DNA from 2 places in the Marinilactibacillus sp. 15R genome. Region 1 is predicted to be linked to the other one. Evidence: a T-box and tRNA genes for the amino acid it is inferred to sense, from the RefSeq annotation. Region 1 holds a T-box; the other holds one or more tRNA genes.
The links. A T-box is a leader RNA that pairs with one kind of tRNA and senses whether it is charged. The one in region 1 lies ahead of BKP56_RS07960 (valine--tRNA ligase), so its partner is inferred to be a tRNA-Val.

Region 1 (16,197 bases):
GAAAGTGCAGATATAATTATAAATAAATTAAAAGTGATTTTTGGTATACAAACGATATCTCCAGTAATAAAAGTAGAAAAATCGATCGAAAAAGCTAAAGAAGCGGCATTGTTTTTAGTTAAATCTAACTATGAACCTGCTCGAACATTTAAGATAAATACAAAAAGAGCAGACCATGAATGGATGTTTGATACAAATGAAGTTAACCAGATGTTAGGCGAATATATCATGAACTCTATTCCAGAAATTAAAGTTAAAATGAAAAAGCCAGACATTAATGTTCGAGTAGAAGTTAGACTTGATGGGATTTTTTTATCTATAGATTCAATTAAAGGAGCAGGAGGGTTACCAACGGGAACGAGTGGCAAAGGGATGTTAATGCTATCTGGAGGCATTGATTCGCCGGTTGCAGGCTATTATGCTATGAGAAGAGGGATACAAGTAGAGGCCGTCCATTTCCACAGTCCTCCTTATACAAGTCCGCAGGCTTTACAAAAAGCAAAAGATCTAACTGAAAAACTGGTCAAATTCTCCGGTCCGCTTCCTTTTATAGAAGTTCCCTTTACTGAAATCCAAGAAACTATTAAGAGAGTCGTTCCGCAAGGTTATATTATGACGATTACCAGAAGAATGATGTTGCGTATTACGGATCAATTACGAGAACAGCGGTCTGGATTAGCTATTATTAATGGAGAATCACTTGGACAAGTCGCTTCACAGACGATGGAAAGTATGTCGGTAATAAATGAAGTGACACACACTCCAATTTTAAGACCGCTTATTTCTATGGACAAAACAGATATCATTGAAGTTGCTCAAAAAATAAATACCTTTGAATTGGCAATCTTACCTTACGAAGATTGTTGTACAATTTTTACGCCTCCAAAACCAAGAACCAAACCTAAGTTAGTCCATGTACTTGAAATTGAGGAAAAAATGGATATCAATGGTTTAATAGAAAGAGCGATTCAGGGCATTAATATTGAAGAGATATCAGCAAATAACAATCTGGAGTCTAAACAAAAGCAAATTTTTGAAGAACTGTTGTAGTTTTTGTTGTACAATTTCTTATCTTAACGTTAAAATGAAGATACTAACTGAAAGAGAGAGGTTGTTAACATGGATGTAATGATGAAAGGTAAGCCACTTACAACAAATTCAACTGTACCTGCCAAAGGAGAACAAGCTCCTGATTTTTCTTTAAATGATTTGAACGAAAAAACAATCAGTTTGTCAGATTATAAAGGTGAAGTTGTACTAATCAGTACTTTTCCTGACATCAATACAAGTACATGTTCTAGACAAACGGCGAAATTTAATGAACTGGCGCATACTTTAAATAGTACACGAATTTTATCTATTTCAACAAATACAAAAGAAGAACAAAAAGACTGGTGTTCTGCTAAAGAAATAGATATGGTTTTATTACATGACAGTGATCGTTCATTTTCTAAAGATTATGGGCTTTATGTAGAAGAAATGGATAAAACTGCTCGAGCAGTATTCGTTTTGAATCGAGAAGGACAAATCGTTTATCGGGAAGTCGTCAAGGAAATGTCCCAAGACCCTAACTATGAAGAAGCAATCGCAGCTGCTAGACATGAAGAAGCAGAAATGACATAAAAGAAATCCTTTCTTTTAAAAGGGTAGTCTGATAGAATATAAATAAATATTTGGCGGAGAGCAAGAGGAGTATCTTTCTGATTTTATTTAAGAGAATGGGTGTAAGGTGGAAATCCCTAATGAGTTGGATTGAGAAAGTAGCTTGTGAGCTAACAGAGTGAATAGTATCAGTAGCTTTGTTTGAGGTAACGGGTCATTACCCCCGTTTATGAAGTGGTTTGAAGAAGTATTTTCTTCAATCAATTTAGGTGGTACCGCGAATGAGTAAGCATTCGTCCTATTGTAATAATAGGACGAATGCTTTTTGCTTTGTCCGTTCGAAGCAAAGCGAGTTACGGACAAAGTACTAGGCGTAACGAAGTGGAGCGTAGTATCGATTCGAAAGTCCGTTCGAAGCAAAGCGAGTTACGGGCAAAGTACTAGGCGTAACGAAGTGGAGCGTAGTATCAACTCGAAAGTCCGTTCGAAGCAAAGCGAGTTGATGGATTCGTGAGTTACGAATCCGTTATGCCTTTGAGCACAGCGAAACAGGCTTACAGGTAGAGTACTAGACATAGCAAAGCGGATATTCATCATTAAACCAATCTATAAAAGCCAAAAAAACGAAATGGAGTGATTTTTATGACAGAAGAAATAAAAATGTCAACGAAATACCAGCCTGCAGAAGTTGAAGCTGGACGATATGAAAAGTGGCTGGATCAAGACTTATTTAAACCAAGTGAAGACAAGAGAGCAGAACCTTATTCTATTGTGATTCCACCACCAAATGTAACAGGGAAATTACACCTTGGACATGCTTGGGATACAACTTTACAAGACATCATTATCCGACAAAAACGAATGCAAGGGTATGATGCATTATGGTTACCAGGAATGGACCATGCCGGAATCGCAACCCAAGCTAAAGTAGAAGAAAAACTTGCCCAAGAAGGAATTTCCCGTCATGATTTGGGAAGAGAAAAATTTCTAGAAAAGGTTTGGGAATGGAAAGAAGAATATGCTGAAAATATTAGAGAGCAATGGGCAAAAGTAGGTATATCTGTAGACTATAGCCGTGAGAGATTTACTTTGGATGAAGGATTAAACAAGGCAGTAAATAAAGTATTTGTAGACCTTTACAATAAAGGTCTAATTTATCGCGGTGAGTATATTATAAACTGGGATCCTAAAGCTCAAACAGCCTTATCAGATATTGAAGTAGACCATAAAGACGTGAATGGTGCATTTTACCATATGAAATATCCATTAACGGATGGATCTGGTGCGTTAGAAATTGCTACTACACGTCCTGAAACAATGTTAGGGGATACAGCAGTAGCTGTCCATCCAGAAGATGATCGTTATCAACATCTGATTGGAAAAACACTGACGCTTCCTTTAGTAGGAAGAGAATTACCAATCATCGCAGACGAGTATGTAGAAATGGAATTTGGTACAGGAGTCGTTAAAATTACCCCAGCGCATGATCCGAATGACTTTGAAGTAGGAAACCGCCATGACTTGGAACGTATCAATGTCATGAATAACGATGGTTCAATGAATGACCTTGCCGGAGAGTACGCAGGATTGGATCGTTTTGAAGCTAGAAAACGGATCGTTAGTGACTTAAAAGAACAGGGATACCTGATCAAGGTGGAGGAAATGATTCATAGCGTTGGACATTCTGAACGTACAGGAGTTGTAGTTGAACCAAGGCTCTCTACTCAATGGTTCGTTAAGATGGAGCCATTAGCTGAGCAAGCTATCAATAATCAGAAAACAGAGAACAAAGTTAACTTTGTTCCTGAACGATTTGAAAAAACTTTTAATAACTGGATGGATAACGTTCATGACTGGGTAATATCAAGACAGTTATGGTGGGGACACCGTATTCCCGCCTGGTATCATAAAAAAACTGGAGAAGTGTATGTGGGTGAACATGAACCCGAAGACATTGAAAACTGGACACAAGATGATGATGTTTTAGATACATGGTTCAGTTCAGCTTTGTGGCCTTTTTCAACAATGGGTTGGCCAGATATTGAAGCAGAAGACTTTAAGCGTTATTTCCCAACCAGTACTTTAGTTACAGGGTATGATATTATATTCTTCTGGGTAAGTCGTATGATTTTTCAAAGTCTGGAATTTACAAATGAGCGACCATTTAAACACGTATTGATCCATGGTTTGATTCGTGATGAACAAGGAAGAAAAATGAGTAAATCTCTTGGTAATGGTATAGATCCTATGGAAGTTATCGATCAATACGGAACAGATGCTTTACGCTGGTTCTTGTCTAATGGATCAGCACCTGGTCAAGATGTAAGGTTTAGTTATGAAAAAATGGATGCGGCTTGGAACTTCATCAACAAGATCTGGAATGCAAGTCGTTATGTAATCATGAATTTAGATGATTTCACAACCGAAGACATTGACCTAAATGGCAAAAAATCTATTGCAGATAAATGGATCTTAGCTCGATTGAATGAGACGATTACACAAGTTACAGAATTATTTGAGAAATTCGAGTTTGGTGAAGCAGGTCGTGCTCTTTACAAATTTATTTGGGATGATTATTGTGACTGGTATATTGAGATGAGCAAAGAAATTTTATTTAATGGTTCAGAAGACGAAAAAAAATCAACTAGAAGTATCTTAATCCATGTACTTGATCAAACTCTTCGATTGCTGCATCCAATTATGCCCTTTGTTACAGAAGAAATTTGGGAGAATATGCCACACGTTGGAGAGTCACTAGTCACTGCTGAATATCCAACTCCTGAGAAATCATTTAATGATCAGGAAGCAATTGATAATATGAATATGCTGATTGATTTAATTCGATCTGTCAGAACAATTAGGGCAGAAGTTAATCGTCCATTATCTAAAAAAATCGATATATTAGTAAAAGCGAAATCTGAGCAAGAAAAAGAAATTCTAATAAATAATCGTAGCTTCATTGAACGCTTCTGTAATCCGGAGAATTTGACCATTGATACAGAGATTATAGTACCGGATGAAGTCAAAACTTCTGTAATAACAGGAGCAGAAATATTCTTGCCATTAGCTGGATTGGTTGATTTTGATGAAGAAATCAGTCGTTTAGAAAAAGAATTAGAAAAATGGGCTCAAGAAATTAAACGAGTTGAAGGAAAGCTATCTAACCAGAAATTTGTTCAAAATGCTCCAGCAAAAGTAGTTGAAGAAGAACGGAATAAAGAGCAGGAGTACCATCAGAGATATTCCTCTGTTTCTGATCAGTTAGAAAAATTAAAAATGCTAAAAGGAGAATAATATGCCTAAGGTAAAAGCAGTCTTGTTCGATATGGACGGATTGATGTTTGATACTGAATCAATGTATTATAGTGCTAATCAAGCCACAGCCGACTCAATTGGAATGCCTTTTGATTATCCTTTTTATGAACGATTCATTGGAGCGAGTGATAAAGATTTCTTTGCAGCTATTCGTTTGGAACAAGCTGATGAACACCTTGCCGATCGTTTTATTAAGCAAAGTAAAGTCGATATAGAAAAAGCTTTATTGGAAAAAGCTTTACCAAAAAAAATGGGTCTGGAAAAATTACTAAAATATTTAAAAAGCAAAAATATAGAAATGATCGTTGCTTCTAGTTCGGAAAGAAATATGGTAGAGAAACTGGTGAATAATGCTGGGTTATCAAAGTATTTTACTGGAGTAGTTGGTGGAGATGAAGTTAGAGACTCTAAGCCAGATCCAGAAATATTTTTAAAAGCATTAAGTAAAACTACTGCAGATCCTTCTGAGGCACTGGTATTGGAAGACTCGTTAAATGGTGTAAGAGCCGCACATGCTGCTGGTATACCGGTTATTATGATTCCTGACTTAATCAGTCCGAATGAAGAAGCTAAAGAAAAAGCAACAGATATATTACCGGACTTAACCAAAGTAGTTGATTACATTGAAAATTAATTTAATTATTTTGAAAACTAGTTTGTAAGTTTAATAAGTAAGAGGGGGAGCGAGTAACGCTCCCTCTTTTTATTTGAAAAGGAGGAAAGTCAGTATGAAGGTTACTTCACATAAATTTACCGATGTACCTGAACAATCCAGACCAAGAGAGCGTTTAACAGAATATGGAGCGAAAGCATTAGCAAATCATGAATTACTTGCTATCTTATTAAGAACAGGAACAAAAGAGAAAAATGTTCTTCAATTGAGTATGAAAGTTTTATCCGAATTTGATAATTTGTTTATGTTGAGACATGTGACAGTAGAAGAATTAGTAAGTATTGATGGAATTGGAAACGCAAAGGCAATTGAGATGATAGCGGCGATTGAGTTTGGAAACCGAGTTGCAAGAGCTTCGCAGATAAAAGAAGGGACAGTTACATCCAGTTCATTTGTAGGTACGTTACTTCAAGAAGAGCTTGGAGGCTTACAACAAGAACATGTTATGGCACTTTATTTAAATACTAAAAATGAGATAATAAAAAAAGAAGTTGTCTTTAAAGGAAGTCTGAACAGTTCGGTAGCACATCCAAGAGAAATTTATAGGGGTGCTGTAAAATATGCAGCTGCTCGAATTATCATTGCCCATAATCATCCCTCAGGTAATCCTGAACCTTCTGAAGCAGATTTATCTTTTACAAAAAGAATGAAAAAAGCGGGAGAAATGATCGGTATAGATCTACTGGATCATTTTATAATTGGTGAAAATAGTTATGTAAGCTTGAAAGAATACGGTATTATTTAGCAAGCATCCATAATAAAATCAATTAGCAAAAAAAGAATTGATTATAGTGAAAAAGCGTTAGAGAAAAGTTTATAAATTTCAAAAAAAAGTTTATTTTTTTTGAAAAAGATTCAACCAAATGCTTGCTTTATTTAAATGCCCATGCTATACTTTACTTAGCATTTTGTTAGGGAAAGAAAAAAGTAATGTGTAAGAACATTCCGATTCGTTACCTATAGCAATAATGTGAAATAGAATGTGCTTATGGCACGAGGAGGAAAAAGTAATATGGAAAATGGTACAGTAAAATGGTTTAACGCAGAAAAAGGTTTTGGATTTATCGAACGTGAAGGCGCAGACGATGTATTCGTACATTTCTCAGCTATTAACGAAGAAGGATTCAAATCATTAGAAGAAGGACAAGCTGTAACTTTTGATATTGAAGAAGGCGCACGCGGACCTCAAGCTGCTAACGTAGAAAAAGCTTAATTAAACTTAAAAATTTTCAGCCGAGAGAGCGATATTCGTTCTCTCGGTTTTTTAATGTTATTAAATATATTTAATAATGTTAAAATAATTAAGGTTCGAAATTTTAATTCATTATACATATTTATAGATTACTCAATGTATCCTATGTTAGAATAAAACAACAAATTCATTATCTTCTATCAGTTTAATGTCAAATATATAAAAAAAGAATTAAAGTCATAAACTAATAGTGAAAAACTTTTGATAAAAAGGTACAATGAAGCAATGAATCTTTGCAATTTAAAATAACTGACTGTTAAACAAAGATCTTAATGTTTTATTTTGAGAGGGGAACGAACAAGTGCGTTGGTTTAACAATAAAGGAATCGGAATAGATTTAGGCACAGCTAACACAAATGTATATGTTGAAGGAAAAGGAATAGCACTAGGTGAACCGTCTGTAGTTGCAAAAGACAATACTACTGGTGAAGTAGTTGCAGTCGGATTAGATGCTCAAAAAATGATTGGACGTACTCCAGGCAGTATCGTTGCTATTCGTCCTATGAAAGACGGTGTCATAGCTGACTACGATACAACAATTGCTATGATGGAGTACTTTATTAGTAAAGGAATCGGCAAAAGAGCTTCAAAACCAAGTGTTGTGGTATGTGTACCAGGTGGCGGTACAGAAGTTGAAAAAAGAGCAATCATTGATGCAACAAAAATGGCTGGAGCTAAAGAAGCTTTTCTAATCGAAGAACCTTTTGCAGCAGCAATTGGTGCAGGTCTGCCAGTTAATGATCCTACAGGTAGTATGGTAGTGGATATTGGTGGAGGTACTACTGATGTAGCAACAATTTCCTTGGGTGGTATTGTCAGCAGCCGTACAATTAAAATGGCTGGAGACCAAATGGATATTTCAATCATCCATTATATCCGGAATAAATACAATTTATTAATTGGTGATAGAACAGCTGAATCCGTAAAAATGGAATTAGGATGTGCTTCAATAGAAGCAGCTCGCGAATTAGGCTCAACAGATATTAGAGGCCGTGATCTATTGACGGGTCTGCCAAAAACGATAGAAATCTCAGCAGTAGATATTGCTGAAGCTATTCAAGAAGTTGTTGATAGTATTGTTATAGCTGTTAAAGGGACATTGGAAGATACATCTCCTGAAATCTCAGCCGATGTTATCGATAGAGGAATTGTTTTAACAGGTGGAGGAGCAATGCTGAAACATTTAAGTGAAGTTATTGCTGAACAAACGGAAGTTCCTGTTTTTGTAGCAAATGATCCATTAAACTGTGTTGCCATTGGTACTGGAGAAGCATTAAATCATTTGGATCTTTACCGTAAACAAAGTAGATAATTAATAAATTCAATAATATAAAGAGGCGGGGAGGTTATCTTTCCCGCTTATTTATTGATAACAGACGCTACAGAGGCTATGTAAAGCTTTAGTATTCGGTTAGAATACACTACGATTTTGCTTTAAATTATGGTAGAATAACCAGAGCTATAATATTAGAGGTGTGACTATTGAATCAGTTTTTTACAAATAAAAAAATGATTGTCCTTTTAGTTAGTGTGATTCTTTTTGTTTCTTTGTTGTCTTTATCACTTAGCCAGTCTGGTTCAGTGACTTTTATTCAGCAATTTACAAATGATATCACAGCTGTAACAGGTAGAGTTTTTTCTAAACCTGTCAATGCAGTTAGTGACGTATTTGGTTCAATCAATAAATTACAAGATACTTTTGAAGAAAATCAACGATTGAAAAAAGAAATTGACAGTATCTATGAAACACAAGCTGAAGTAGCTGTCTTACGAGATGAAAATGAAAGAATGCAAGAAGAATTAGAGTTGAAAGATTCACTTACCGATTTTCAAACTATCTCTGGTACAGTTATTTCAAGAAATCCAGATTCTTGGGTTGATCAGGTTATCATTGACAGAGGTGAACAGGACGGTCTTGAAAAGGGAATGTCTGTTATGTCTGGAAATGGTTTGATTGGTAGAATCAGCGAAACTGATCCTACTAGCTCTAAAGTAGTTTTATTAACTAACCTTGAGGGATCTTCTAATCAGGTTTCGGCAGAAATTTTATCGGAAGAAGTGATCAATGGATTAATTACGGGATATGATACTGATACAAATAGATTGATCATGACACAAATTACATCAACTGCTGAAATTACGGAGGGAGAACAAGTGATTACTTCTGGATTAGGCGGTTCAATTCCTAGATCTCTTGTGATCGGAACAGTTGATGAAGTTACAATGGATGATCATGGACTTGCGCAACAAGTATATCTAAAACCAGCAACTGATTTTGAACATATTCGATATGTAACAGTAATTGATCGTTCAGCTGAAAGCGGGGAAGAGTGATGAGTCAATGGAAAAAAATCCTCTACCCGCTACTCATGCTTTTAATTGCTCTGATATTAGATGGCGTATTTGTTGCACAACTAAAAGGGTTATTTGATACTAATATCGGGATGATCATTCCGCACTTAACCTTATTAGTATTGTTGATACTAACTTTTTATTTGAGTTTTCGTCACATTATAATTCTCTCTTTATTGATGGGATTTGTTTATGACAGCTATTATACTGGATACTTAGGGATTTATATGGCCATTTTTACTGTGATCGTATATGTACTTCTGCAATTCAGAAATTTTTTCCAGCCTAATTTGATTATCTATTTACTCTTGAGTATTATAGTTGTAACCACTCTAGAATTCTTTGTTTTTGGTGTATACCGGGCAATTAATATTACATCAATGTCTACTCAAGAATTTTTACTTGAAAGACTAGGAGCTACTCTTTTATTTAATGGACTGGCTACATTGATAATCGGTTATCCTATTGATAAAATAACTCAAAGTATTGTTCAAAAAGATGAGATCAGTTTTAAAAAATAAAAAATTCGATCGTAAATTGATTACTCTAATTAGAGTAATCATATTCCAGTCTTTAACAAAGAGGTGAAGAGCTTGCAAAAGATTGTAACGTTAAAAGGGACAAAAGATGGATTTCAGTTATTGGTAGATCAAGCTGCTGCTTTTCAAACAGTCTTAGATGAAATATCTAAGTTGATTGAACCATTAAAGAAGGAAGCAACGGCGGATAAACCTCTCGAATTGACTATAAAAACTGGAAACAAATTATTTACAGATAAAGAAAAAAATGCAACAATCACATTGATTGAAGAAAAATCTCATCTTAAAGTAAAAAATATCGAAGCTGAAGTAGTAACTATAGACAGTGCATTGAAGTGGCACAATGAAGTCAGCACCAAGTTACAGATCAGCACAGTCCGTAGTGGTCAGATTATTGAAGCTGAAGGAGACTTGCTGCTTGTAGGCAGCGTACATCCTGGTGGTATTGTTAAAGCAACAGGAAGCATCTTCATTTTAGGTGATTTAAGAGGAACGGCACATGCTGGAGCAAAAGGAAAAAAAGATTCAGTAGTCGTAGCGAATTTCTCTTATGATGCCCAAGTACGAATAGTAGATCATGTTCATGTGATTGAACAGCCAGATACAAAAGTGAGCGAGGGCTCTTCCACAGTTGAGGTTGTTTATCTAGATGATTTACATATTTTGAGAATATCACCACTAAGTGATATTAAAAATTTGAGACCGGAATTAGGAAATGTTACAGGAGGATTAATTAATGGGTAAAGCCATCGTCATAACTTCAGGGAAAGGCGGAGTAGGAAAAACAACCTCAACCGCTAATATTGGAACAGCATTGGCTCTGCAAGGGAAAAAAATCTGTTTAGTAGATATGGATATTGGTTTAAGGAATTTGGATGTTATCTTAGGACTAGAAAATAGAATCATTTATGACATCGTAGACGTGATAGAAGGTCGGGCAAAATTACATCAGGCAATTATTAAAGATAAAAGATTTAATGATCAATTGTTCTTGCTGCCAGCTGCTCAAAACGCTGACAAGAATGTAATAAATGAAGAGCAGATGATTGAACTGGTTGCTGAATTAAGCAAAGACTATGATTATGTTCTGATAGATTGCCCAGCTGGTATAGAGCAAGGATTTAAAAATTCGATTGCAGCAGCAGATGATGCAATTCTGATCACAACACCTGAAATATCCGCCATCAGAGATGCAGATAGAATTATAGGTTTAGTTGAACAGACTAAGATCGGCTCACCGAAACTGGTTATCAATAGAATTAGAAAACGCATGATGCAAAAAGGTGAAGTCATGGATATTGATGAAATCACTAGACATTTATCCGTAGAACTACTAGGTATTGTTTTTGAAGATGATGAAGTGGTTCGCTCATCTAATAAAGGTAATCCAGTCGCATTAGATCCGGATAATATTTCATCACAAGGTTATAGAAACATAGCAAGAAGAATTCTTGGAGAAACAGTACCGTTAATGACTCTGAAAGAAGAAAAAAAATCTTTCTGGCAAAAGTTATTCAATAAATAATGATTGACGTTGCACATTCGTTCTGGTAAAATACTAATGTTGTATTTGTGAGGCACCACAGCTACAACCGCTCGTTTTTGAGTTTTGAAGCACTGAATAAGTCACTCATAACGGCGAGTCTAAGTGCAATAGAAAGCATATAGAAATGCTTTACTAAATAAGGAGGTGCAACAAACATGTATGCAATCATCAAAACTGGTGGTAAACAAATTAAAGTAGAAGAAGGAAAAGCAGTCTACGTTGAGAAATTAATCGGAGAAGCTGGAGATTCTATTACTTTTGAAGAAGTATTGTTTGTTGGAGGAGACAACGCAGTAGTTGGAACTCCAACAGTTGAGGGAGCTTCAGTAGAAGCTACGATTGAAAAACAAGGACGTGCTAAAAAAGTAGTTACGTTTAAGTATCGTCGTAGAAAAGACTCTCATTCTAAACAAGGACATCGTCAACCATACACTAAAGTTATGATCAATTCGATCAAAACTAAATAAGTGGAAGAAGGATTTACATGATTCAAGCGCAGTTTAACCGTTTGAAGAATAATGAAATCATTTCTATTGAGATTTCGGGACATGCAGAGTCTGGACCTTATGGACAGGATATTGTATGTGCTGCAGTTTCAGCGCTTAGTATTGGTACAGTAAATAGCATAATAGAATTAGCAGGACTGTCGCCTTCTATTATCATCGATGAAGAAGAGGGAGGATATCTCTCTATGAAACTTCCAGATGGTCAGTCAGAAAAGCAGTCACATACTGCACAGATTTTATTGGAAAGTTTATTGTTATCACTCAAAAGTGTACAGGAAGAGTCCCCTGATTATATAAAAATCAAACAAAAAAATCATAATAATGGAGGTGCATTCTAATGTTGAAAATGAATCTACAGTTATTCGCTCATAAAAAAGGTGGCGGATCTACTACTAACGGACGTGATTCACAATCTAAGCGTTTAGGCGCTAAACGTGGTGATGGCCAAGTTGTTTCAGGTGGTTCAATTTTATATCGTCAACGCGGTACTAAAATTTATCCTGGAGAAAACGTTGGAAAAGGCGGAGATGACACTTTATTTGCAAAAGTTGATGGTGTTGTTCGCTTCGAACGTAAAGGTAAAAATAAAAAACAAGTTTCTGTTTATCCAGTTGCTAACTAAGATGGTAAGATAAAGGATTATTTTATCTTCATCAGCAAATTAGGTACAAAACAATTAGAAATTATTTTAAGAATCAAGCGGATTTTTTATAAAACCCGTCTTGATTCTTTTTTCATGTTTCTGAATTTCTAAATTCCTTGAGAAAACCATAATAATCAGTTAGAATAAGTATGTTAAAGAGATTAATATTTCAGCTTATAAACGATGTGTTTTTTTAAAATAGGCAGATTGTGTAAAAATTATTTTCTCGATTCCAATACACAATCAGTCATTTTTTGAATATAGACGCAGAGTGATATAGAAAGGTGGGCAAAAGGTGTCGACAGATCAAATTGAAACTGTCTACCAAACACTTGATCAATCTTCTCAGGTTTTAAAAGAGGAATTACAAATTTCCTACCTGGAAGCACTGATTGAAACAGGAGAAAATTTATTAGATAACAAGACTGTTCGGGTAATGGAAGGAAAACCTTCAAGAGAAACCCAAATTCAACTGAACAGTATATATGAACAGCTTGACCTTTCTGAAATATCTCCTAGCGAAGTAAGACAAGGGATTCAACTTTCTATTTTAAAAGGAATGCGAGAAGACTATGTACAACCAAACCATCAAATGACACCTGATTCAATCGGTTCACTTATGGCATACATAGTTGAGACCATTGCGCCCCCTAAAACAACAACGTACCATTTATTAGATTTATCTGCAGGAACAGGGAACCTGCTTTATACAATCTATTATTTTTTAAAAAAAGATAATAGATTAATTCATTTATCAGGTATTGATAATGATGATTTATTATTATCGCTGGCAGCTGTAAGTGCTGCTTTACAAAATTTGACCGTTAACTTAACTCATCAAGATGCCTTGAGCAATTTACTGATTGATCCAGCAGATAGCATCGTATCTGATTTGCCTGTAGGCTATTATCCCCTTGACGAACAAGCCAGCGGCTATGAAACATCATTTGATTCTGGACATTCTTACACTCATCATTTAATGATTGAACAAGGAATGAGGTATCTTAAAGATGGCGGTTTTGGATTTTATCTTGTTCCAGCGAATATTTTTGAAACTGAAGAGGCTACGTCATTATTAACCTATATTCAAAAAGCTGGTCATTTCCAAGGAATGATCACTCTTCCAAAAGAAATATTCAAAACAGAACAATCAAGAAAATCAATCTTGATTGTACAAAAAAAAGGTGAAAATACAACCCAAGCCAAAGAAGTTTTATTAGCTAACACACCGGATTTCAAAAATATTGCAGCAATGCAGGAATTTCTAAAAGAAATTAATCAATGGAAACAAACCCAGTTTAAAGAATTATTTTAAAAACAAAGAGGAGAGACTTGGATGACTAAAACAATCGCAATAAATGCTGGAAGCTCTAGCTTGAAATGGAAATTATTTGAAATGCCTGAAGAAAAAGTACTAGCTTCTGGTATCGTAGAACGTATTGGATTAAACGATTCGATTTTCACAATCAAATATGGTGAAGGTAAAAAATATGAAGATGTACTGGATATTAATGATCATGAATTAGCAGTTGAAATGTTATTAAAACAACTTACTGAACTAAATATTATTGAAAGTTTTGATGAGATTACCGGAGTAGGACATCGCGTAGTTGCAGGTGGAGAGATATTTGATGATTCAGCACTAGTCAATGATGAAGTTATTAAGCAAATTGAAGACTTATCTGAGTTTGCACCATTACACAACCCTGCCAATGCAACAGGAATAAAAGCATTCCGTAAAATTTTGCCAGACATCACAAGTGTAGCTGTCTTTGATACTTCATTCCATCAGACAATGCCTAAAGTGAATTATATGTACAGCATCCCTAAAGAGTATTATACAAAATATAATGCACGTAAATATGGTGCTCATGGGACTAGTCATAAATATGTAGCTGAAAGAGCTGCTGATATGTTGGGAAAACCAATTGAAGATTTAAAAATCATTACGTGTCACTTAGGAAATGGTGCATCTGTTACAGCTGTTGAAGGTGGAAAATCAATTGACACTTCAATGGGATTCACACCATTAGCAGGTGTAACAATGGGGACTCGATCTGGAGATATTGATGCTTCTTTACTTCCATTCTTGATGGAAAAAGAAGGAATAGAAAATATAAATGATATGGTTTATATTCTAAACAATGAGTCAGGTCTGAAAGGTCTTTCTGGAATTTCTAGTGATATGCGTGATTTAGAAGACGCTGAAGCTACCAATGAAGATGCAGCTTTAGCATTACGTATCTTTGAAGATCGCGTAAGAAAATATATTGGTTCATATGCAGCTACTATGAATGGTGTGGATGCAATAGTTTTCACAGCTGGAATTGGCGAAAATGGTGTAGAAACACGTGAAAATATTATAAACGGTCTAACGTTCTTGGGAGCGGAACTTGATCCTGAGAAGAATAATGTACGTGGAAAAGAACGCTTTATCTCTAAAGAAGATTCTAAAGTCAAAGTATTATTAGTTCCAACTGATGAAGAAGTAATGATTGCTCGTGATGTAGAAAAACTTAAATAAGCTATTTGAACGTAAAAAAACATTCTCCAGAATCTTGGAGAATGTTTTTTTTATTTATTTAATTGTTTCATTTTTTAAATCTGTTCTAACAACCATGACATCGCATCTTGCATGGCGGATGACGTATTCAGAAACAGAACCTACAAATATTCTTTCGACTGCATTTAAACCGGTAGCTCCCAACATAATTAAATCAATATTTTCTGATTCAGGTATCTGTTTAGCTATGATAACTTTCGGAGACCCAAACTCTAAGACTACTTCAACTTCAGATAATCCTTCTTTTTTAGCGTATTCCTTATATTCTTCTAAAATATTTTTTGCTTCTTCCCGGGCGTTGTCAGCGATCGAGCCATCAAATGTAGAAAATGACTGATAAGCACGAGTGTCAATAACATGAGCAAGTACAAGTGATGCATTATTACGTTTAGCTACTTCAACAGCTTTTCGAAAAGCCTTCTCCGCTTCTTGGGAGCCATCTACTGCGACTAAAATTCTTTTGTATTCTTGTAACATAATTTCCACTCCTTTAAATAGTTTTCTTACTGTTATTATACTAGAAATTCTTTAGTAATATACACTAATAAGGAATAAATATAAATAAAAAAATAGAAAACCACCCTACGAAAGCAGGGTGGTTTGAACATCTAAGTACAAGAAATCCGATGGTGCCGGTTGATTGTCGTATTTGGTTGAACCCGCACAATAGCAGGTGGGCTTCACCAGAAAAACATCTGACGTCCAAGTGATAAGGCATGTCATAAATTTTCCTTTTAGAATCCCGATTCAAAAATAAAAATGTTCGGTCAACACAGTTAGTCGACACCGCGTACACCTCAGAAATCTTATCCTTATAATAGCATGGTAGATAGAATTTGTCAATTAGGAGACTTAGCTTTATGAGACTATTTAAACAATATTTACTAGTAGCAAACGTTTTTTTATTTAAAGATTAAATTTCTCATACTGTTTTGCTAATGCTTCTTCGAATTTACTAGAAGGATTCGGTAAATAATAAGTTTCAGATTTTAGTGTGTCTGGTAGATACTGTTGACTGACCCATGACCCGGGAAAATTATGAGGATACTTATAAGAAACTCCACGATCAAGATCTTTTGCACCTTTATAGTGAGAATCTTTAAGGTGATTAGGTACTTGACCACTTTTACCATTACGCACATCACTTAAAGCTTTATCTACGGCAATTATGGCTGAGTTTGACTTTTGCGAGAGTGATAATTCAAT
Region 2 (16,197 bases), 1.3 Mb from region 1:
CATGGAACTTAATTGATCAAGTATCTTCTCCAGCAGGTATCACTGTAGACGGTATATTATCGTTACTACAAAATGATTTTTCTGCATCAATTATACAATCTGTAGATGCTATGGTAGAAAAAAATGATCAACTTTCTAAGTAAAAAAAGGACTCTCCTAGTCGGGAGAGTCCTTTGCCTTATCTGATTTTTCTGGAAAAATTTCTGATTTCAACTTCAATCTCTGCTTTTCTATTTTTTTGTTTTGGCGCAGTTCTTTAAAAAACGTTGTCAGCAATTCTCGACATTTTTCTTCTAAAATTCCTCGTTCTACATAAGCTTGATGATTCATTCGCTCATCCCCTAAAAGATTCATTAATGTACCCGCTGTTCCACCTTTTATATCAGCTGGTCCATAATAAACTTCACCAATTCGTGAAAGCAAAATTGCGCCACTACACATTGCACATGGTTCTAATGTTACAAATAACTGACAATTTTCCAGTCTCCAATTATTTAAAAAATGATTAGCTTCTTGAATTGCAATCATTTCTGCATGCGTAGTAGCGTTACGAGAAGTTTCCCTTAGATTATGTCCTCTGCCAATAATTTCTCCTTTATGAATAACAACTGCTCCTATCGGAACTTCTCCTTTTTTTTCAGCTTTCCTAGCTTCTTTAATGGCCTCTTTCATCCATTTTTCTTTTTCTTTTAAATCCATATCATAGCTCCCATATCTTTTCTTTATTATACCTTAGTTTATTATTCTCTAAAACAGTGTTAAAATAACTTTAATCATGAACCGATATGGAGGATTAAAATTGGAATTTACAGATTTAAAAACAGTCTATCCTGAAGCTTATTTGTCAGATAACCCTTTTTCTGAAAATGATTTATTATCATTGCCCTATAAAAATAAATGGATTCATGTACCTACTTCTTCTCTGACGGAAAGTGAAATAGATCTGCTGACGATGTTATATCAGAAACAAGAATCAATAATCTCAGCATCTGATTCCTCTCAATGGCATGATTATCTAATTGGCAAAAAAAAAGCTGTACCTAAAAGCTCTAGATCAGTCAGAATGATTCAATTGAAGTTAAATAATAAAGATCAACAATTCGATCCAAGTCTCTGGTCCGAATCAGCCAAAACGTTATTTGAACCAACCATTGATAGTTTTTTTTTATCAGATGATCTCTATATTATCATACAACCACAGTCAAAATATTATTTGGATAAAAATGAAATTCAAGGAATCCTGCAAACATTAGAAATCGATTTTTCTTTGAAATCATTCTGCTATATTGGTCAATACTGGGAACCCTCCAAAAAATTGAGAACTTTACTTCAAGAAGAACTGGAATTATTTTCTCAAGAACTTCCACACTTAAATGGTCGTATCGGTTCTTTAACGGATATTTCTTTACATTTTTTTACCAAAGATGCGCTTATGGACAGTACGGTAGTTCAACAATTAAGATATAAATTTGATACATTAGAAAACTGGAAAGAGCTGATTCGAGCTCTATGGGAAAACCAGGGAAATGTTAGTATGGCTGCTAAATCTTTATTCATTCACAGAAATACACTTCAATACAGAATTGAAAGATTTTATGAAGCTACAGGATTATCTTTGAAACAAATTAATGATCTTACTCTTTGTTTTTTATTAACCTTATAAATTTAAGTAAAAAACCCATGAACTCAGTTTAAATAAACTGCTTCCATGGGTTTTTATTAATTATTTAATTGCTTTTTTTGCATCTTTGATTTTATCACTGAAAAAATTTTTAAAATCAGCTGAAACATCTGATAAATTACTTTCAATTTCTTTAAATTTGTCTACTGTTCCAAGTAAACTATTTACTTCATCATCTGATAATTTGTCTACAACTTTAGAAGTCTTTTTACTGCCGTGCATCTTGTTTTTGAAAAAATGTTTTGCTTTCTGGCGGTTAACTGCTGTTTTTGTTTTCTCTTTAGTATCACCTGTAGAAAAAATAACAGCCAATAAACCTACTGCTACAGCAAGTCCTACACCTAAAAGAATTCCTTTATTTTGATTATCCATATTTTTCATAAAATGTCATCCTTTCTTAATCTATTAAGTTTAGGATAACAGAAATTGTGTTATTTAACTAAAGATATGCACTACATCTATTTATTTCTAGTCCATTGAAGAGGTATTATAAACATCTTTTGTTACTGGTTTTAATACAGGTTTTTCACCCATAACTTCAGGTTTATCTTTATATATAAACTCTTTACCATCTTTAGCTGTTTTACCATCTACAACTTTTTTACTATCGTTGCCTTCAGAGAAATTGTACAATACATGAGATACATCATTTACTTCGTATTTTTCAGGTACTTGTCCTGGAACTACAACCCCTTCTTTTTCTTCTAACTCTTTGATTGCTTCAATCCATTGAAGTTGGTGCTGCGTATCACGTGCTAATAAGAAACCTAGCATGTCTCGGATACCTTTATCTTCTGTCATTTCATATAATCGAGCTACTTGAAGTCTGCCCTGTGATTCAGCAGTCACATTCATCCGCATATCAGCAAGTATATTTCCGCTTGATACAATGTAGTTAGATGTCCATGGATTGCCATTAGAATCTCTTGGTGCTGCACCTAATCCTGATACAATCGCGTGTTGAGGGTTCATTCCTCCCATCACAGCAGCCAGTGCCGGATCAGAGTCTACAGCTTTTTCCTGTGTTTTAAGGGGTGCACCTTCCAGTAGCTGTGAAATCATAGTCGCAATCATTTCAACATGTCCAATTTCTTCTGTTGCTGTATCTAATAACAAGTCTTTATATTTCTCGTTTCCACGAGCATTCCAGCCTTGAAATAAATACATATTCATAACAGACATTTCTCCCCATTGTCCTCCGAGAATCTCTTGCAGTCTTCGAGCCATTATCGGATCAGATCGATCTGGTTTTTGCATGGTACTGTAATTCTTTACTGTGCATAACCATATTGTCAACATCTCCTTTAATTTTTTTTATTACAATTTGAACTTTAGCACGTTAATTACGTATAATCAAAACATAAGACTCGTTACAAAAAAGGAACGGACGCATATCAGCGTCCGTTCCTTTTTAGAAATTTTCTGTATTAATTTTTTACAGTTATTTCCTTTTCATTATTAGTTCTATTTCTTACCTTTAAGGTTATTTCACCTTTTGATGCACCAATTGTCACTTTATCTCCGATAATAACATTTCCAGCAAGTAATTCTTCACTCAATTTATCTTCGATTTTTGTTTGAATAGCTCTTCGCAAAGGTCTTGCACCATATTCGGGATCAAACCCTGCTTTTGCAATCACATCCATGGCTGAAGATGTAATTTTCAAACCAATACCTAATTCATCCATACGTGTAACAATACTTTGGGTTAACAATTTCACGATTTCACGAAGTTCTTCTTTTTTAAGTGATTCAAATACGATTGTATCATCTACTCGATTTAGAAATTCAGGGCGGAAAGCATTTTTAAGTTCTTCACGAATCCTTTTTTCCATAGCCTTATGATCAAATCGTTTATCAACTGCTCCGAATCCTACTGATTTTTCGTCTCTTAAAGCTGTTGCACCTAGATTAGAGGTCATAATCACAATAGTATTCTTAAAATCTACCTGTCTACCTTTTCCATCTGTCAGTAAACCATCATCAAGTACCTGCAATAAAATATTAAAAACATCAGGATGCGCTTTTTCTACTTCATCAAGTAAAATTACAGAATAAGGTTTTTGGCGGATTTTTTCTGTTAATTGACCACCTTCATCGTATCCAACATACCCAGGAGGAGAACCTACTAGTCTACTTGTACTATATTTCTCCATGTATTCAGACATATCTACTCTAATCAAAGATTCTTCACTACCAAACATCGCTTCAGCCAGTGCTTTTGCAAGTTCAGTTTTCCCTACACCGGTTGGTCCTAAGAACATAAATGATCCAATCGGTCTCTTCGGATCTTTCAATCCACTTCGTGCACGTCGAATAGCTTTGGAAACTGCTACAACAGCTTCCTCTTGACCTACTACACGTTCATGCAATACTTTCTCTAAATTCAATAAACGGTCAGTTTCTTTTTGTTCCATTTGTTGTACAGGAATACCTGTCCATTGAGACACTACTTCAGCAATATCTTTAGCTGTTACTTCTAAGGCAACTTCTTCTGAGACATCTTCATTTTCAATCATTTTTTCAATCCGCTTACGTTGTTTCATTTCTTTTTCGCGGATTTGAGCAGCTCTTTCAAAGTTCTGTTCTTGGATGGCCTCTTCTTTCATACGGGATAAATCACTTAATTTTTCAGTTGCTTTAGACATTGTAGTTGGCTGATCACTGGCATCGATTCTAACTTTAGATGCAGATTCATCCATTAAGTCGATTGCTTTATCAGGCAACTGTCTAGAAGTAATATATCTTGTGGAAAAGTGTACAGCAGAATGAATCGCGTCATCTGTAATTTTAACGCCGTGATGTTCTTCATAACGCTCTCTTAGGCCAAGCAATATAGCTTCTGCCTCAATTTCTGAAGGTGGATTTACTTGAACAGAGGCAAATCGACGCTCTAATGCTGCATCTTTTTCAATATGTTTCTGATACTCATCTAAAGTTGTAGCACCAATTGTTTGCAATTCGCCCCTTGCAAGTGCAGGTTTAAGAATATTGGAAGCATCTATTGCTCCTTCAGCTCCCCCCGCTCCGATCAAAGTATGCAGTTCATCAATGAAGAGGATAACTTCTCCATCTTCATAAATTTCATCAATGATCTTTTTCATTCGCTCTTCAAATTCACCGCGATACTTCGTTCCAGCTACTAAAGATCCCATATCCAGTGTCATCAATCGTTTGTTTTTCAGTGCAGGAGGTACTTCACCCGCTACAATTTTCTGAGCCAATCCTTCGGCAATCGCAGTTTTTCCTACACCTGGATCTCCAACTAAAACAGGATTATTTTTCGTACGTCTACTTAAGATTTGAATGATTCTTCTAACTTCTTTATTACGTCCAACAATAGGATCTAAGCGATCTTCACTTGCTGCTTGTGTCAAATTCCTTGCTAATGAATCCAAGGTCGGTGTTCCTTCTACTGATTTCGGACTTCTAGCTTGTCTACGTCCTTTAAAGCCGCCTCTAGCTTTGTTTTCTTGAACACCAAGTTTCTTAAGAATTAATTGTCGTGTTTTAGAAAGACTGATATCCAAATTACTCATAATCTTAGAAGAAAGGATATCTTCATCTCTTAAAAGACCTAATAATAAGTGCTCTGTTCCAACTAAACTTCTTTGCATTCTCTTAGCTTCATCTGTTGCATATTTAATAACTTGTCGTGCCCTAGGAGAATATGGAAGTACAGCACTTGCTGGCAATTTTTCGCCTGGTCCATAGCTTGTAAAGTGTTCAATTTCCTCTCTGACTTCTTCTTCTGACAAAGATAATTGACGTAATGATTTTCCAGCGATACCTTCAGTTTCCATCACTAACCCTAACAGCAAGTGTTCAGTTCCTACAGTACGATGGCGGAATCCCTTTGCTTCTTCTTGTGCTATTAATAAAGCTTTTTTTGCTTTGTCTGTAAATAGTTCATTCATTTAATTTATCCGCCCTTCTATTATCTCGGCTCTTCATATTTTAAATTAGCAATCATACTTTTCAGCATATTCGCTCTAATTTGATTGTCTATAATTCTTTCTCCAGTGTACATTGTTTTGTCAACTGCTACTAACATTAACTTGGCTTCTCTTTTAGATATAATATCATTTTCATACAGTCTTTGTACAACTGATTGCGCATCTCTTTCTGAAATACTCTTCCCAATAATTTCAATCATCGTATCCAGAACATCGGAATCATCCAATAATTGTACTTTTATAATCCGAATATACCCTCCACCACCGCGTTTACTTTCAACGAGATAGCCTTGCTGGATAGTAAATCGAGTATTAATCACATAATTGATTTGAGAAGGGACGCAATCGAATAGTTCGGCAATTTCACTACGTCTGATTTCAACTTTCTCTTGTTGATTCAAAACTTTTTTCAAATAGGATTCAATTATATCTGACATGTTTTGATTTTCCATGTTGAACCATTATTAAGATAAATATTTAATGAATGCACCTATAGTAACGTCTTTTACTATCACATTCAAGTCTTTATCTTAATACCCTCCTTTTCGTTTTCATTTTGAATTTCACCAGTTTTTCTTTGACTAACTTTGACTAACTTTGACTAATAACATTATACCAGTGATATTCTTTTTTTTAAAGTAGCAAGAATCAAGTATTTGTTGCAGTGAGTAATCCTTAACTTTCCAATAATTTAATAAATTCCATATTAAATAATATAAATTGTTAAAAAACTTTTTTCAAACAAGAACCCCATTTTTTGAATAAATAAAAAAGCCAATGTATAGACTACACGGCTTTCAAAAAATATATATGTACTTAATCTCTAATGAGCCATGCAGGGTTCGAACCTGCGACCCTCTGATTAAAAGTCAGATGCTCTACCGACTGAGCTAATGGCTCAAAAAAATGGAGGTTAACGGGCTCGAACCGCTGACCCTCTGCTTGTAAGGCAGATGCTCTCCCAACTGAGCTAAACCTCCAGAAATAAAAAAAGAGCTGCACGGCAACGTCCTGCTTTCACAAGGGGAAACCCCTCACTATCCTCGGCGCTGGGAAGCTTAACGGCTGTGTTCGGAATGGGAACAGGTGGATCCTTCCCGCCATCATCACCGCACAATGACTCTTTTTATATCTTTTAGAGAACGTTGTTCTCTGAAAACTAGATAGTTGAACTTTCCAAACAAGTTTGTCTACAACACCATCATACGCTTTTCCCACTTTATTCCAGTTTCACTCGCCAGGCTTCTCAGAAATACTTCGACTCTCTTCAGCTGTCTAGGGACCGCTAAAGAACGTCTTTTGTATTTCGAGCAAGCCTGAACGTCTCGTTCCACTTTCTATTTAGTGGTTAAGTCCTCGATCGATTAGTACTGGTCCGCTCCATACATCACTGTACTTCCACTTCCAGCCTATCTACCTGATCATCTCTCAGGGATCTTACTTCCTTAAAGGAATGGGAGATCTCATCTTGAAGGGGGCTTCACGCTTAGATGCTTTCAGCGTTTATCCCGTCCACACATAGCTACCCAGCGATGCCTTTGGCAAGACAACTGGTACACCAGCGGTATGTCCATCCCGGTCCTCTCGTACTAAGGATAGCTCTTCTCAAATCTCCAACGCCCGCGACGGATAGGGACCGAACTGTCTCACGACGTTCTGAACCCAGCTCGCGTGCCGCTTTAATGGGCGAACAGCCCAACCCTTGGGACCGACTACAGCCCCAGGATGCGACGAGCCGACATCGAGGTGCCAAACCTCCCCGTCGATGTGAACTCTTGGGGGAGATAAGCCTGTTATCCCCAGGGTAGCTTTTATCCGTTGAGCGATGGCCCTTCCATACGGAACCACCGGATCACTAAGCCCGACTTTCGTCCCTGCTCGACTTGTAAGTCTCGCAGTCAAGCTCCCTTCTGCCTTTACACTCTTCGAATGATTTCCAACCATTCTGAGGGAACCTTTGGGCGCCTCCGTTACTCTTTAGGAGGCGACCGCCCCAGTCAAACTGCCCATCTGACACTGTCTCCCAACCGGTTGACGGTTGCGGGTTAGAGTGGCCATACAGCGAGGGTAGTATCCCACCATTGCCTCCACCAAGACTGGCGTCCTGGTTTCATTGGCTCCTACCTATCCTGTACAAGCTGTACAGACACTCAATATCAAACTACAGTAAAGCTCCATGGGGTCTTTCCGTCCTGTCGCGGGTAACCTGCATCTTCACAGGTACTATAATTTCACCGAGTCTCTCGTTGAGACAGTGCCCAAATCGTTACACCTTTCGTGCGGGTCGGAACTTACCCGACAAGGAATTTCGCTACCTTAGGACCGTTATAGTTACGGCCGCCGTTTACTGGGGCTTCAATTCAAAGCTTCGCCGAAGCTAACCTTTCCTCTTAACCTTCCAGCACCGGGCAGGTGTCAGCCCCTATACATCTTCTTTCGAATTAGCAGAGACCTGTGTTTTTGGTAAACAGTCGCTTGGGCCTATTCACTGCGGCTGACCAGTTGGTCAGCACCCCTTCTCCCGAAGTTACGGGGTCATTTTGCCGAGTTCCTTAACGAGAGTTCTCTCGATCACCTTAGGATTCTCTCCTCGACTACCTGTGTCGGTTTGCGGTACGGGCAGCCTACTTCTAACTAGAAGCTTTTCTTGACAGTGTGACATCAGATACTTCGGTACTATAAGTTCCCTCCCCATCACAACTTGTCCGTGTGAGCAGAAGCATTTGACTCCTACTCAGACTTGTTGCTTGGGCACGCATATCCAACAGCGTGCTTATCTTAGCCTCCTGCGTCCCTCCATTGTTCAAACAAAGCAGACTGGTACAGGAATCTCTACCTGTTGTCCATCGCCTACGCCTATCGGCCTCAGCTTAGGTCCCGACTAACCCTGGGAGGACGAGCCTTCCCCAGGAAACCTTAGTCATTCGGTGCACGGGATTCTCACCCGTGTTTCGCTACTCATACCGGCATTCTCACTTCTAAGCGCTCCACAAGTCCTCACGATCTTGCTTCAATGCCCTTAGAACGCTCTCCTACCATAGAACCATTGGTTCTATCCGTGGTTTCGGTACCTTGTTTAGCCCCGGTAAATTTTCGGCGCAGGGCCACTCGACTAGTGAGCTATTACGCACTCTTTAAATGATGGCTGCTTCTGAGCCAACATCCTAGTTGTCTGAGCAGCCCCACATCCTTTTCCACTTAACAAGGATTTTGGGACCTTAACCGACGGTCTGGGCTGTTTCCCTTTCCACTACGGATCTTATCACTCGCAGTGTGACTCCCGGATCTACATCAGTGGCATTCGGAGTTTATCAGGATTCGGTAACCCGATAAGGGCCCCTAGTCCAAACAGTCGCTCTACCTCCACGATGCACTATCCGAGGCTAGCCCTAAAGCTATTTCGGAGAGAACCAGCTATCTCCAAGTTCGATTGGAATTTCTCCGCTACCCACACCTCATCCCCGCACTTTTCAACGTACGTGGGTTCGGGCCTCCAGTGCATTTCACTGCACCTTCACCCTGGACATGGGTAGGTCACTTGGTTTCGGGTCGACGACGGCATACTAAACGCCCTATTCAGACTCGCTTTCGCTGCGGCTCCACCTCTTCGGCTTAACCTTGCATGACATCGTCACTCGCCGGTCCATTCTACAAAAGGTACGCCATCACCCGTAAAAGGGCTTTGACTACTTGTAAGCACACGGTTTCAGGTGCTGTTTCACTCCCCTTCCGGGGTTCTTTTCACCTTTCCCTCACGGTACTGGTTCACTATCGGTCACTAGGGAGTATTTAGGCTTGGGAGATGGTCCTCCCGGATTCCGACGGAATTTCTCGTGTTCCGCCGTACTCAGGATACCAGCTAGGTAAGATCAGATGTCGTATACGGGGCTTTCACCCTGTTTCGCACAGCATTCCAACTGTTTCTACTATCTTCACTCGTCCATATCGCCGGTCCTACAACCCCAGAGAGCAAGCTCTCTGGTTTGGCCTCTTCCCGTTTCGCTCGCCGCTACTCAGGGAATCGCATTTGCTTTCTCTTCCTGCAGGTACTGAGATGTTTCAGTTCCCCACGTCTACCTTCTCTCCAGCTATGTATTCACTGAAAAGATATCACCCTATGATTGGTGATGGGTTCCCCCATTCGGAAATCTTTGGATCAAAGCTCACTTACAGCTCCCCAAAGCATATCGGTGTTCGTCCCGTCCTTCGTCGGCTCCTAGTGCCAAGGCATCCACCGTGCGCCCTTATTCACTTAACCTGGTGGTTAAGCGTATGATTATTAGCGATGAGAGTTTCATTCAAGGAACAAAACTGTTCTCAATTGTTAATCTCGGTGTTGTTACTTAACATGTTTGTATTAATTCAACTATCCAGTTTTCAAAGAACAAGCACAATCTTTTTTATTGATAAGATTGTAATGGAGCCTAGCGGGATCGAACCGCTGACCTCCTGCGTGCAAAGCAGGCGCTCTCCCAGCTGAGCTAAGGCCCCTAAAGTAATTACTAATATATCGTATTGATAAAGTGGGCCTAAGTGGACTCGAACCACCGACCTCACGCTTATCAGGCGTGCGCTCTAACCAGCTGAGCTATAGGCCCGATATATTGAGCAAATAAAAAAGATGTTGCTATATATTATATTAGCAGATCTTTCAAAACTAAACAAAGTAAAATACCTGTGCAAGGTTCCGTTTGCCCTTAAGGCAATATCCTTAGAAAGGAGGTGATCCAGCCGCACCTTCCGATACGGCTACCTTGTTACGACTTCACCCCAATCATCCATCCCACCTTCGGCGGCTGGCTCCCAAAAGGGTTACCCTACCGACTTCGGGTGTTACAGACTCTCGTGGTGTGACGGGCGGTGTGTACAAGACCCGGGAACGTATTCACCGCGGCGTTCTGATCCGCGATTACTAGCGATTCCAGCTTCATGCAGGCGAGTTGCAGCCTGCAATCCGAACTGAGAATGGCTTTAGGAGATTAGCTAAACCTCGCGGTCTCGCAACTCGTTGTACCATCCATTGTAGCACGTGTGTAGCCCAGGTCATAAGGGGCATGATGATTTGACGTCATCCCCGCCTTCCTCCGGTTTATCACCGGCAGTCTCGCTAGAGTGCCCAACTGAATGCTGGCAACTAACAATAGGGGTTGCGCTCGTTACGGGACTTAACCCAACATCTCACGACACGAGCTGACGACAACCATGCACCACCTGTCACTCTGTCCCCGAAGGGAAAGCTCTATCTCTAGAGTGTTCAGAGGATGTCAAGACCTGGTAAGGTTCTTCGCGTTGCTTCGAATTAAACCACATGCTCCACCGCTTGTGCGGGTCCCCGTCAATTCCTTTGAGTTTCAGCCTTGCGGCCGTACTCCCCAGGCGGAGTGCTTAATGCGTTAGCTCCAGCACTGAAGGGCGGAAACCCTCCAACACTTAGCACTCATCGTTTACGGCGTGGACTACCAGGGTATCTAATCCTGTTCGCTCCCCACGCTTTCGAGCCTCAGCGTCAATTACAGACCAGAAAGTCGCCTTCGCCACTGGTGTTCCTCCATATATCTACGCATTTCACCGCTACACATGGAATTCCACTTTCCTCTTCTGCATTCAAGTCTTCCAGTTTCCAATGACCCTCCACGGTTGAGCCGTGGGCTTTCACATCAGACTTAAAAGACCGCCTGCGCTCGCTTTACGCCCAATAAATCCGGACAACGCTTGTCACCTACGTATTACCGCGGCTGCTGGCACGTAGTTAGCCGTGACTTTCTGGTTAGATACCGTCAAGGCCGGGGCAGTTACTACCCGACTTGTTCTTCTCTAACAACAGAGCTTTACGATCCGAAGACCTTCTTCACTCACGCGGTATTGCTCCATCAGGTTTTCACCCATTGTGGAAGATTCCCTACTGCTGCCTCCCGTAGGAGTCTGGGCCGTGTCTCAGTCCCAGTGTGGCCGATCACCCTCTCAGGTCGGCTACGTATCACAGCCTTGGTGAGCCATTACCTCACCAACTAGCTAATACGCCGCGGGTCCATCCATAAGCGGCAGCCGAAGCCACCTTTCATCTAAGAGACAGGCGTCTCAAAGACCTATGCGGTATTAGCATCCGTTTCCGAATGTTATCCCCCTCTTATGGGCAGGTTACCCACGTGTTACTCACCCGTTCGCCACTAATCCATTCTCTGCAAGCAGAGAATTTCATCGTTCGACTTGCATGTATTAGGCATACCGCCAGCGTTCGTCCTGAGCCAGGATCAAACTCTCGTTTTAAGTTTGAAAAGCTCATTATATTAATTGTGGATGAACCTTGTTCATCCGATAGTTGTCTTGATCCAATAAAGAATCGAAGACCCCTGCACATTTGGTTGTTTTTACTTTGTTCAGTTTTCAAAGATCTACTACTTTATAAGTCGTTGCCTTGTTTGTCGGCAACTTTTATATCATACCATGTTGTTGAATTGATGTCAACTACTTTTTTTAAAAAGAATTATCAACCCTTTTTGTGTAAGCGTTACACATGCCTCTATGACAACTACTTAAGTATATCTGATTGTTTGTTCGTTGTCAAGAAAAAAATACATTTACTAAAAACTTTTTTTCGCTTGTCGCTTTATTTGTTTTGCAGCAACGAGATTAATAATAACAGGTTGCCAGCTTCTAGTCAATAGATTTTTAGATAAAAATAAAAAAAGCATACTCTTTTATTAAGAACATGCTTCTTTATTACTTATCCTCTTGTTTTTTCTACTCTTTTTCATGATCTGCTTCATGCATTTCTTCTTTTGCTTCATCTCTATTCTCTTTTGCTTCTTTTACGTTTTCTTCGTACTGTTTATCTTTATGATCTTCCCCTCGAACTGCATCTTCAATCGATTTAACCTCATACTCACCAGCTACGTCTCCATAATACTTATTATATCTTTCTTTAAATTTCTGGAAAAAATGTACAAAAATTACTTTAAGTATTGCATAGATAGGTACTCCAAAAATCAAACCAAAAATACCCAATAAATCCCCTATTACTAATAATACAACAATAATCGTTAAAGGATGAACATTTAATTGTTTACCCATAACATTTGGTTCTATAAGGTTTCCATCTATGAATTGGACAACCATCCAAACAACAATCAAGAGCAAAACCATAGTCCAAGAGCTCATCAGTGCTATGACTACTGCTGGTATAAATGCCAGCGTTGGTCCAATATAAGGTATGATAGAAGTGAATCCTGCAATGATAGCTAAAATTCCAGCATAATCCAAGTCAATAATCAGGAATCCAATAAACATCATAACCCCGATTGAAGTAGCAATGATCAGCTGCCCCTTAATATACGCTCCAACTTGAGAATTGATTTCACTAGAAACACGCAAAATATCTTCTCTCCATTTTGGCGGTACGGCCGATAAGACAGCTGTAGACATTTTTTTCTCATCTTTTAATAAAAAGAATAGAATCAGCGGAAAGGTAACCAGAGTAACTACAACATTAGTAACACTCGAAACGACTGAAGATACTCCACTAAGTCCATTAGTTAGATACTGATTAAGGTTATCAGGAACTTGAGAAATGAAAGTTTCACCTTCGTTTATAAACGATTCGATCTGTTCTCCGAATGGTACATTTTTTAACCATTCAGAAGATGTATTTACAATTGTATCAACGAATGAAGGGAAGTTTTCAATTAAGCTATTGAATTGATTGCTTAACAAGGGAATCAATGTTCCAATTAACAGTACAAGCAGGCCGATCATAACAATAAATAAAAGGGCTACTCCCCATAACCTTTTAACTTTTCTTTTTTCTAGAAAATCAATTATTGGATTTAATAGATAATATAATAATAGTGCTATTACAAATGGCATCAACACACTTGATATTAATACGGCGATTGGATAAAAAATAAAGTTAACTTGATTAAAAAGTAATACTATAATTCCAATCATGATTAAAATTCCTAAAGTGAAGACCAGACTCGATCCTCCTAAAAAGTTAGTCCATCTTGATTTTTTCATTTAATTTCCTACTTTCTATATAACAAAATGTACTTATTCTATTATTCTATATCATTTGCGTTACATAATCGAATGATTTGGGTGTATCAGTTCTATAAAATAAAAAAAGCACGCTTGTCCCGTACTTAAACCGGTATAAGCATGCTTTGAACGTAAACCAGAAGCCTATGTTTAATCAATGTTTTTTAAAGTAGGAAATAATAGAACATCTCGTATAGTATGAGCATTCGTTAATAACATAACCAGACGGTCGATTCCGATACCGAGACCACCTGTTGGCGGCATACCATACTCAAGAGACTCGATAAAATCTTCATCAATTTCTTGAGCTTCGTCATTACCTTGATCTTTTTCTTTCATTTGTGCTTCAAATCTTTCCCGCTGATCAATTGGATCATTCAATTCACTAAAAGCATTGGCATATTCGTGACGTGAAATAAAAAGCTCAAATCGATCAGTGAATCTTGGATCTTCATCGTTTTTCTTTGCAAGCGGTGAAATTTCTAGCGGATGTCCATAGACAAAAGTAGGTTGAATAAGTGTTTCTTCCACGAAAGTTTCAAAAAATTCATTCACAACATGACCGAAAGTAGCATAGTCATCTACAGCTACGTTATGATCTTTCGCTAACTGACGCGCTTCGTCACTAGACATCTCTTTCCAGAAATCAATTCCGGTTTGTTCCTTGATTAAATCCACCATGTGTCTACGTGTCCAAGGTTTACCTAATTCAATTATTTCTTCACCATAAGAAATTTCGTTAGTACCTAGTACTTTTTGCGCTACTGTCTTGATCATATCTTCTGTCAAATCCATGACATCTGACACGTCATGATACGCTGTATAAAGTTCTAACATTGTAAATTCGGGGTTATGAGTGGTATCTATTCCTTCATTACGGAACACTCTACCAATTTCGTAAACTTTTTCCATTCCTCCAACAATTAGACGTTTCAGATGCAATTCAATGGCAATTCTTAGATATAGCTCCATATCTAACGCGTTGTGATGAGTAATAAACGGACGCGCTGCTGCACCTCCTGCTAAATTATGCAGTAAAGGAGTCTCTACTTCAAGATAATCATTACTGTTCAAATAATTTCTAATTTCTTGAATAATTTGACTACGTTTAGTGAAACGATTAAACGAATGTTCATTCGCAATCAAATCAAGATATCTCTGACGATACTTTTGTTCTACATTAGTTAATCCATGATATTTATCTGGCAATGGCCGCAGAGCTTTGGATAAATAAGTTAGTTTTTTAGCCCGTACTGTTATTTCGCCAGTATTGGTTTTCATCACTGTACCTTCAATACCTAGAAAGTCTCCTAGGTCAGCTGTTTTGAAACTTTCGTATTCTTCATCTCCTACAGCATCTTTACGTACATAAATCTGAATCATACCTTTTTTATCTTTGAGATGAGCAAATCCGGCTTTTCCTTTTCCACGTTTAGTCATTAAACGACCCGCTATAACAACTGAATACTCTTTTTCAGACAATTCTTCTTTTGATTTATCTTCAAATGTTTCTTGTAACTCAGAAGAAAAATGCGTTCTTTCAAACCTGCCTCCAAAAGGGTCAATTCCACGTTTGCGTAATTCATTCATCTTTTCCCGACGTACCATAAGTTGATCATTTAATGTTTCTTGATTTGATGGCTCTTGAGTCATTCGTTTCTTCGCTCCATTCCTGTTCAAACTTTTTTAGAATTAATCATTTTTTAAGTTTATATTTTCTTTACCTTATTTAATTCTATTATTTCTCTATTCATTTCTATTTGACTATCTATAAATAAAGTTTTCAATCATTTTATGCCATGAATTAGAATCAATTATCTCAATAAGAGTATTTTTACTGTTCAACTTTTTGATTAGTTGATTATTTCAAGTAAGCTAGCTACATTCTTTGATTCTTATTATTGTACACGCAGAATCTAAAATCTCTATTTTAGGGATTCATATGATCATTTGAGTCTCTTCATTTGACAACTTTCATTCTGAATTATATTAACACAACTTTTACCCTTCTTAAAGGTAGAATGCAAAGCACTACTTAAAAATTTATAGTTTTATAAAGAAACAGCTTCTTCTTTTAATGCCTCTAAATCATTCTCGGTGTATTGATACTTCGTACGACAGAAATGGCAGACTGCTTCTGCCCCATGATCTTCATCTATCATATTTTGAATCTCTTCTGCTCCAAGTGAAATAATTGCATCTGCGAATCGTTCTTTTGAACAGTCACATTTAAACATAACAGGCGTAGTCTCAAGTAATTGATAATTGTCTTTGCCTACTAGTCTTTCTAAAATCTGGTCAGGTTTCTCTCCATTTTCCATTAATCTGGAAACTAATGGCAATTCAGCAATTACTGTTTCTATTTTATTGATCGTTTCTTCTTTAGCATTTGGCAATACTTGTATCATAAATCCACCTGCCGCTTTAACTGTTTCGTCTGGATTAACTAATACAGATACACCTACTGCTGATGGTATCTGTTCAGAGTTTGCCATATAATAAGTGAAATCTTCTCCCAATTCACCA

Region 2: it has a tRNA-Val gene. The T-box ahead of BKP56_RS07960 (valine--tRNA ligase) is inferred to sense a tRNA for this amino acid. The anticodon was not compared.

Annotation. Positions count from the first base shown of each region.
Region 1 covers NZ_CP017761.1:1,600,153-1,616,349, forward strand. Annotated here, with positions in the region: gene thiI (tRNA uracil 4-sulfurtransferase ThiI) at 1-1,050, shown strand, start outside; gene tpx (thiol peroxidase) at 1,120-1,623, shown strand; T-box leader at 1,671-1,906, shown strand; gene BKP56_RS07960 (valine--tRNA ligase) at 2,245-4,896, shown strand; gene BKP56_RS07965 (HAD family hydrolase) at 4,898-5,551, shown strand; gene radC (RadC family protein) at 5,646-6,335, shown strand; gene BKP56_RS07975 (cold-shock protein) at 6,603-6,803, shown strand; gene BKP56_RS07980 (rod shape-determining protein) at 7,144-8,154, shown strand; gene mreC (rod shape-determining protein MreC) at 8,325-9,176, shown strand; gene mreD (rod shape-determining protein MreD) at 9,176-9,715, shown strand; gene BKP56_RS07995 (septum site-determining protein MinC) at 9,788-10,477, shown strand; gene minD (septum site-determining protein MinD) at 10,470-11,258, shown strand; ribosomal protein L21 leader region at 11,314-11,389, shown strand; gene rplU (50S ribosomal protein L21) at 11,435-11,746, shown strand; gene BKP56_RS08010 (ribosomal-processing cysteine protease Prp) at 11,764-12,123, shown strand; gene rpmA (50S ribosomal protein L27) at 12,132-12,407, shown strand; gene BKP56_RS08020 (class I SAM-dependent methyltransferase) at 12,724-13,743, shown strand; gene BKP56_RS08025 (acetate/propionate family kinase) at 13,765-14,952, shown strand; gene BKP56_RS08030 (universal stress protein) at 15,007-15,468, opposite strand; RNA gene ssrS (6S RNA) at 15,608-15,798, opposite strand; gene BKP56_RS08040 (replication-associated recombination protein A) at 15,898-16,197, opposite strand, start outside.
Region 2 covers NZ_CP017761.1:97,813-114,009, forward strand. Annotated here, with positions in the region: gene proC (pyrroline-5-carboxylate reductase) at 1-143, shown strand, start outside; gene tadA (tRNA adenosine(34) deaminase TadA) at 157-699, opposite strand; gene BKP56_RS00455 (helix-turn-helix domain-containing protein) at 800-1,663, shown strand; gene BKP56_RS00460 (hypothetical protein) at 1,724-2,062, opposite strand; partial or broken gene BKP56_RS00465 (manganese catalase family protein) at 2,150-2,969, opposite strand; gene BKP56_RS00470 (ATP-dependent Clp protease ATP-binding subunit) at 3,109-5,598, opposite strand; gene BKP56_RS00475 (CtsR family transcriptional regulator) at 5,619-6,089, opposite strand; tRNA gene BKP56_RS00480 (tRNA-Lys) at 6,465-6,537, opposite strand; tRNA gene BKP56_RS00485 (tRNA-Val) at 6,545-6,617, opposite strand; rRNA gene rrf (5S ribosomal RNA) at 6,636-6,751, opposite strand; rRNA gene BKP56_RS00495 (23S ribosomal RNA) at 6,982-9,895, opposite strand; tRNA gene BKP56_RS00500 (tRNA-Ala) at 10,056-10,128, opposite strand; tRNA gene BKP56_RS00505 (tRNA-Ile) at 10,162-10,235, opposite strand; rRNA gene BKP56_RS00510 (16S ribosomal RNA) at 10,353-11,904, opposite strand; gene BKP56_RS00515 (AI-2E family transporter) at 12,379-13,650, opposite strand; gene lysS (lysine--tRNA ligase) at 13,822-15,324, opposite strand; gene hslO (Hsp33 family molecular chaperone HslO) at 15,723-16,197, opposite strand, start outside.